One region of the Actinorectispora metalli genome, then DNA from elsewhere that is predicted to be linked to it. Evidence: riboswitches for the same ligand, from Rfam matches in the RefSeq annotation. Region 1 holds a riboswitch; the other holds the start of a gene.
What was found. Region 1 has a riboswitch for S-adenosylmethionine ahead of ACU6XJ_RS06905 (methionine ABC transporter ATP-binding protein). Riboswitches for the same ligand answer to the same signal wherever they lie in the genome.
Positions count from the first base shown of each region.

Region 2: linked by a shared signal. The riboswitch ahead of ACU6XJ_RS20640 (aminotransferase class V-fold PLP-dependent enzyme) and the one ahead of ACU6XJ_RS06905 (methionine ABC transporter ATP-binding protein) in region 1 are both predicted to bind S-adenosylmethionine.

Region 1 covers NZ_JBREYE010000001.1:1,516,965-1,520,382, forward strand. The annotation lists gene ACU6XJ_RS06895 (MetQ/NlpA family ABC transporter substrate-binding protein) at 1-214, opposite strand, end outside; gene ACU6XJ_RS06900 (methionine ABC transporter permease) at 235-906, opposite strand; gene ACU6XJ_RS06905 (methionine ABC transporter ATP-binding protein) at 1,037-2,035, opposite strand; SAM riboswitch class I at 2,187-2,274, opposite strand; gene ACU6XJ_RS06910 (helix-turn-helix transcriptional regulator) at 2,366-3,340, opposite strand; gene ACU6XJ_RS06915 (DUF3224 domain-containing protein) at 3,402-3,418, shown strand, end outside.
Region 2 covers NZ_JBREYE010000002.1:69,829-73,246, reverse strand. The annotation lists gene ACU6XJ_RS20640 (aminotransferase class V-fold PLP-dependent enzyme) at 1-1,310, opposite strand, end outside; SAM riboswitch class IV at 1,341-1,456, opposite strand; gene ACU6XJ_RS20635 (M23 family metallopeptidase) at 1,613-2,305, opposite strand; gene ACU6XJ_RS20630 (potassium/proton antiporter) at 2,440-3,418, opposite strand, start outside.

The DNA of each region.
Region 1 (3,418 bases):
GCGCGGTGTTGGGCACCACGTAGTCGTCGATCTTGCGGACCTCCAGCTTGAGGCCCTTGGCCGGGGCGAGTTCCTTGGCGACGTAGTCCAGGATCTCGGCGTGCGGTGTCGGGTTCGCCCCGACCCGCAGCGGCGCGTCCGGATCGGACGCGGCGCCGCCCCCGCAGCCCGCCACCGCCAGCAGCGCGGCGAGCAGTGTGATGGTGAGTTTCATCGGTTTCATCCCCTCGTGGATCAGGCCGACACGTGTCTGCGACGGTCGACCAGGCGTGCGGCCAGGTCGAAGACCAGCTGCACGATGAGCGTGAATACGGCCAGCACCGCGACGGAGGCATACAGCGCGGGCTCGTTGTAGCGGTTGTAGCCCTCGAACACGGCGTACTGGCCCAGCCCGCCGCCGCCGATGGCCCCGGCGATGGCGGTGTAGCCGACCAGCGCGACCGAGGTGACACCCGCGGCGGCGATCAGCGCCGGGGCGGCCTCGGCGAGCAGCACGCTGCGCACGATCCGCAGCCAACCCGCGCCCGTGGTGATCGCCGCTTCCACGACCGGCGCGTCGACCTCGCGCAACGCGTTCTGCACCAGGCGTGCGAAGAACGGGATGGCGCTCACGGTCAGCGGCACCACCGAGGCCGTGGTGCCGATGCTGGTGCCCGCGATCAGCCGGGTGACCTCGGTCAGCGCGAGCATCAGCACCAGGAACGGCAGCGACCGTCCGATGTCGACAACCGTGCCGAGCACTCGGTGCGCGATGCGCCGCGGCCACAGGCCCGCCGGGCTGGTGCTGTGCAGCAGCACGCCGAGCGGCAGTCCGAACAGGACGGCCATGGCCGTCGCGAGGAACACCATGTAGACGGTCTCGCCGGTGGGCGCCAGCAGTTCGGTCCAGTCGAAATGGCTTCTCATGCGATCACCGCAGGCCAACAGTTCCGATGGGCACCGCCGTGAGGGTGGAGGTCTCGGAGGCCGCTGCCGCCTTCGCGGCGTGTGTCGGCGCTTTGGACACCCTCGCCGGCCTCGGCACGATGGTCGGCCGTCATGCCACCCTCCCCGCGGGAATCTCGGAAACGGTCGCGCCCTGCGCGGCCAGCCAGGTCAACACCTCGTCGGCGCGTTCACCGTCCACCCCGATGCGGAACCGGGCGACCGGGGTGTCCGCGATCCGGGTCAGCCCGCCGCCCAACAGCGACAATTGCGCGTCGTGCCTGCTCGCCGCGGTGGGGAGCACACTGCCCACCGCCGCGAAGCCGACCAGCACCACCTCGGCCAGCCGCTGGTGTCGCGGCGTCTGCCCACCCGCGGTGGTCTCGGGCAGCAGGGCGTCGCCGACGCGGCTGCCGGGTGTGGACACCACGTCCAGCAGTGGCCCCTGTTCGACGATGCGACCGTCGTCCAGCACCGCGATGTCGTCGGCGATGCGGCGGACCACGTCCATGTCGTGGGTGACGATCAGGACCGTCACGCCCAGTTCGGTGCGCACCTGGTCGAACAGCTCCAGCACGGAGGCCGTGGTGTCCGGGTCCAGCGCCGAGGTCGGCTCATCTGCCAGCAGCACGGAGGGGTTGGCGGCCAGCGCCCTGGCGACCGCGACGCGCTGACGTTGCCCGCCGGACAGCCGGTCGGGGTGACTGCCCGCCTTGTCGCCGATGCCGACGAGGTCCAGCAGTTCGGCGACGCGGTCGCGACGTTGTCCGCGCGGCAGGCCGGAGGCCTCCAACGGCAGCGCGACATTGCCCGCCGCGGTCCGCTGACGCAGCAGCGAGTCGCCCTGTGGAACGACGCCGATGCGCCTGCGCGCGGCGCGCAGGGCCTTGCCCTGCAGGGCGGCGAGGTCGAGGCCGTCCACGGTGATCGAGCCGGAATCGGCCCGCTCCAGCAGCGCGATGCAGCGGGCGAGGGTGGATTTGCCCGCGCCGCTGGGTCCGACGACGGCGCACACCCGACCGGCGGGGACGCTCAACGTGACATCGTCGAGTGCCGTCACCCGCCCGGCCGGGCCGGGATAGGACTTTCGCAGTTTTTCTACGGTGATCACGAATGCTCCACATGGGCAAGCCGGTTCCCCAGGGAAGCGGCGGGTGTCAAGAGCGCGTTCGGGCGGGGATCGTCAGCGTCGACAGGCACCGGTCGACGCGGTGTGCCTGGCCGCCATCGCGACCTGCGACATCCGCGGGGAGAACACGACTCCTCCATCGTTCCTGGCGTTAGCACCTGCCCGGTGGGTGGTTGCTGCGGCGTCACAGAGCCAGGTCTCTCGGCCGCTCGGGATGGACTGAAGACCAGTACACGTCAGTGAGCCGAACAAAGGCAACTTGATATGCCCTTTACGCCGCCGATCGTTCGGCAAATCACAGCAAATTGACTCTCAAATCGCCCGAAAGTTCTGCCGGTAAAGATCACCGAGCCCGGTTACCGCGGCGATCATCCGTTCCCGCAGCCGCGCGGGCGCCAACACTTCGGCGTCCGGTCCGAGCCGCAGCAGCTCCTTCTCGGCGTGCTCCACCGACTCGATCGGGATCGTCACCCGCGTCCAGCCGTCCCGGTCCGGCACCGCCGTCTCCGCCGCGGCCCGGACCACGGCGGGGCCGAGCAGGAACAGAAAGCCCATGCCGCGTTCGGTCAGCAACACGACGGCCTGGTCTGTGAACAGTGCGGCTTCAAACCGCCGCGACCACTCCGACCAGAACCCCGCGAGGTCGAACCCGGTGGGCCGATCGAACCGCTCGCCGTGGTGGAGGTCGAAGATCCGCGCGACGCGGTAGGTGCGGATGTGCTCCCCGCCCCGCGCGACCAGGTACCAGCGGCCTGCCTTGAGCACCACGCCCAGCGGCTCCAACTCCCGCTCGACCGGCGGTGACCGGTCCCACCGCTGATAGCGCACGATGATCCGCCGCTGGTGCCAGACCGCGTCGGCGACCTGTTCCAGGCACGGCGTCCGCTCCGCGTCCCGACCCCAGGCCTGCGCGTCCAGGTGGAACCGCTGGCTGACGGTGGCATCGCGCAGTTCGGCGGGCAGCGCCGCGAGCAGCTTGAGCTGCGCGACCGCCAGCACCGAACCGAGCCCCAGCTGGGCGGCGGCCCCGGGCATCCCAGCGAACTGCAAGCTGCGGGCCTCGTCCGCGCTCAGCCCGGTGAGCCTGGTGCGGTACCCGTCCAGCAACTGGTAGCCGCCCGCGGGTCCACGGTCGGCGTACACCGGAACACCGGCGGCGCCGAGCGCCTCCAAGTCGCGGTAGACGGTGCGCACCGACACCTCGAGCTCATCGGCGAGCTGTCGCGCCGTGAGCCGCCCGCGGGTCTGCAACAACAGCAACACCGACAACAACCTGCTCGCCCGCATGCCTCAAGTCTGCACCCATACCTGACAGGAGTTGTCAGCTTCTCGGTGCAGGATCGGCGACATGAGAGCAGACGCGAG
Region 2 (3,418 bases), on a different contig from region 1:
TCGTTGAGAGGCTGGTGGCGGCCGTCCACGACGTGGTACCCCCAGCGGGGGCCGTGGGTGAGCAGCGTGCGCAGGGCGGTGATCAGGCGGTCCACATGCTCGGTGGTGGTGCCGAGGCCGACGCTGGCGCGCAGGGCCTGGGTGCCGTCGATGCCGTTGCGGCGCAACAGCCTCGCGGTGGCGACGTGGGCGCAGAAGGCGCCGTCGCGGAGGCCGATGCCGTGCTCGGCGGACAGCGCCGCGGCCAGCAGCCCGGGGTCGCTGCCAGCGATGGCGAAGCCGACCACGCCGACGCGGGGGTGGTCTGGGCCGAACAGGTTGAGCTCCACCAACCCGGGGATGGTCGCCAGCCCGGCGCGCAGGCGCTGCACCAACGCCCGCTCGTGGGCGCCGATGGCGTCCCAGCTTGAGAGCACCCGGCAGGCGGTGGCGAGCGCGTGCACGCCCACGACGTTCGGGGAGCCGCCCTCGTGCCGCTCCGCGCCGGGCTGCCAGGACACGGTGAGCGATTCGCCGAGTTCCCCGACGCGGCGGGACGCGCCGCCGCCCGCCAGGTAAGGCGCGGCGGCGCGCAGCCAGTCGGCGCGGCCGACCAGGGCGCCCGCGCCGAACGGCGCGTACAGCTTGTGCCCGGACAGCACCACGTAGTCCACGCCGAGCGCGGCGATGTCGATCGGCCCGTGCGGGGCGAGTTGCGCGGCGTCGAGCACGGTCCTGGCGCCGTGGCGGCGTGCGACGGCGGCGAGTTCGGCGACCGGCAGCAGTTCGCCGGTGACGTTGGAAGCGGCGGTGAGCACGACGAGCCGCGGGCCGACGGGGGCCTCGCACAGGGCGGCGTCGAGCGCGCTCACCGCCGCGGGCGGGGTGGTCGGGGTGCGCAGGCGACGCACCCACGGGCCGCGCCACGGCAGCAGCGCGGCGTGGTGGTCGGTGTCGAAGTGGATCACGGCGGTACCCTTGGGCACGGCCCTGGCCAGCAGGTTCAGCGAATCGGTCGTGTTGCGGGTGAAGACCACCGCGTCCGAGGCGTGGGCGCCGGTGAAGGACCGGAGCACCCCGCGGGCCTGTTCGTAAACCCTGGTGCAGACCTGGGAGGCGAAGCCCGCCCCGCGGTGCACGCTGGCGTACCAGTCGAGCAGTTCGTCCACGGCGTCCTTGACCGGACGCAGACAGGGAGTGCTGGCGGCGTGGTCGAGGTTGGCGTAGCCGATCTGGCCGCCGGTGACCAGCGGCACCCGCAGGTCGGCGCCGACCACCTGGGGCAGCCGGGTCGCCTGGGCGGGGATGGAGTCGACGAGGGCGAATGACACAGGGCGCTCCTGTGATTCCGGGACCTCAGGGGTCCGCGCTTGCCCGTCGCGCTGCTGCGACGGACCAGGTCTTCACCCGGGGCACCCCACCGCGGAAGGAGGGTTGCCGGCCAGCAAACCGGGGTTTGGCACTGGCACTCATGACCTTGCGTGGCAGACGTTAGCCGAGCGCCGCCACGGCGCGGAAGTGATTTCCGCTCACGTCACACACTCGGCGCCATGACATGTCCGGATAACGACAGGCCCCCGCCTGGTGGGGCGGGGGCCTGTCGTGGACTGCGCGGCAGGTTCGCGCGCGGCCTTCAGGAGGTGAAGCGGCCGGGCAGGCTCACGTGTTCGCCGTCGGAGACGTTCTGCAGGCTGCCGGAGTACTGGTTGTCGCCCGCGCGGACCCGCCAGTCGCCGACGACCTGGTTGTCCAGGTCGACGCCCGCGAACTCGCCCATGGCCTCCAGCGCCTCGAAGGACTTGCCTGACCAGTCGCGCTCGGCCGCGGAGACGCCGCCGAGTTGCCAGAGGGTGAAGTGCACGTGGGCGCCGGAGGAGCTTCCGCCGCAGGGCAGTGCGTTGCCGGTGCGGCCCAGCGCGGTTCCGGTGTCGACCTGTTGGCCGTCCTGCACCTGGATGCCCTCCAGGTGGTAGTAGCCGGTGCGCCAGCCGTCGGCGTGGTCGACGGTCACCCACGGCCCGCCATCGCACTGCTGGAGCCGGACGGTGCCGGGCGCGGCGGCCCTGGCCACGCCGTCGGACGGGGAGAAGTCGATGGCGTTCTTGACGCCGGAGGAGCCGTTGTTGGAGTGCACCCCGGCGGAGTAGACCCGCTGGCCGTCGGTGAAGGGCAGGGCCAGTGTCGGCGCGGCCGTGGTCCTGGTGGCGGCTTGGCCGCCGCCGGCGGCGCCCGCGGCGCCCGCACTCTGGAGCACGGCGACCGGGGTGCTCACGACCAGACCGAGGCTCAGCAGCACACCGGCCGCTGTTCTGACTCTGCGCAACATGCGCGCTCCCTTACAGGGGAAGGAGCTGGCGCAGAGGAGCCAAAACGGCCGACTCACGCCACCTGACGCCACGCAAAGTAACCGCTATCCGCCGAATGGGGCAATAGCTGAGCTAAATTTGTTCGTAACCTTCGCTACGGCTTGCCCACTTCGCCCCTCCACCGTGCGTACCGGCCCGCGCGGTCGACGGCCCGCAGCCGCCGTTCGGCAGCCTCTCGCACCTGCTGGGTGGCGACCACCAGCAGCTCGTCGTGCTCCTGCAACCGGGTGTTGTCCGCCGGGGTGAAGCCGTCGCCGCCGCGAACCACCAGGCTCACCGAGGCGCCCGCGGGCAGGCGAAGCTCGGAGAGGTACACGCCGTGCAGCCGCGAGCCCGCGGGGACCTTGACCTGGAGAAGCTCGGCGTTGACGGTGTCCAGCGGGGCGGCGTCGACCTGGATCTCCTCGGGTTCGACAGCCTTGGCCAGCCCGAGCCTGCGCGCCAGTACCCGCAGCGTGCCGCCCTGGATCGCGGTGAGCAGGACGACCAGCACGAACACGACGTCCACCAGCTGCTGCGCGCCTGGCATGCCCGCGGTGAGCGGGACCAGCGCCAGCACGATGGGCACCGCGCCACGCAGGCCCGACCAGCCGAGGAACACCTGATCTCGCCAGGGCACCCGGAACGGCGCCGCCGCCAGCAGAATCGACACCGGCCGGGCCAGCAGCACCAGCACCGCGCCGACGAGCAGCGCGGGCACCAGCACCCCAGGCAGCCGGTCGGGCGAGGCGAACAGGCCGAGCAGCACGAACAGCCCGATCTGCGCCAGCCAGCCCAGGCCCTCGGCGAAGGAGATCGTGTCGGAGCGGTGCGGCAGCCGGGCGTTGCCCAGCGTGAGGCCCGCGACGTAGGTGGCCAGCAGCCCCGAGGCGTGCGCGCCCTGCGCGGCGGCGAAGGCCAGCACACAGACGGCCACCGTGGCCAGCGGGTAGAGGCCGCTGGCGGGCAGCGCGGCGCGGCGGAGGGCGGCGCCGCCGAACCAGCCGAGCAGGATGCCGATCACCGCGCCCGCGGCGAGTTCGTAGAGCACCAGTCCCGGGGTCCACCAGCGCACGGGATCACCGGAGGCCAGC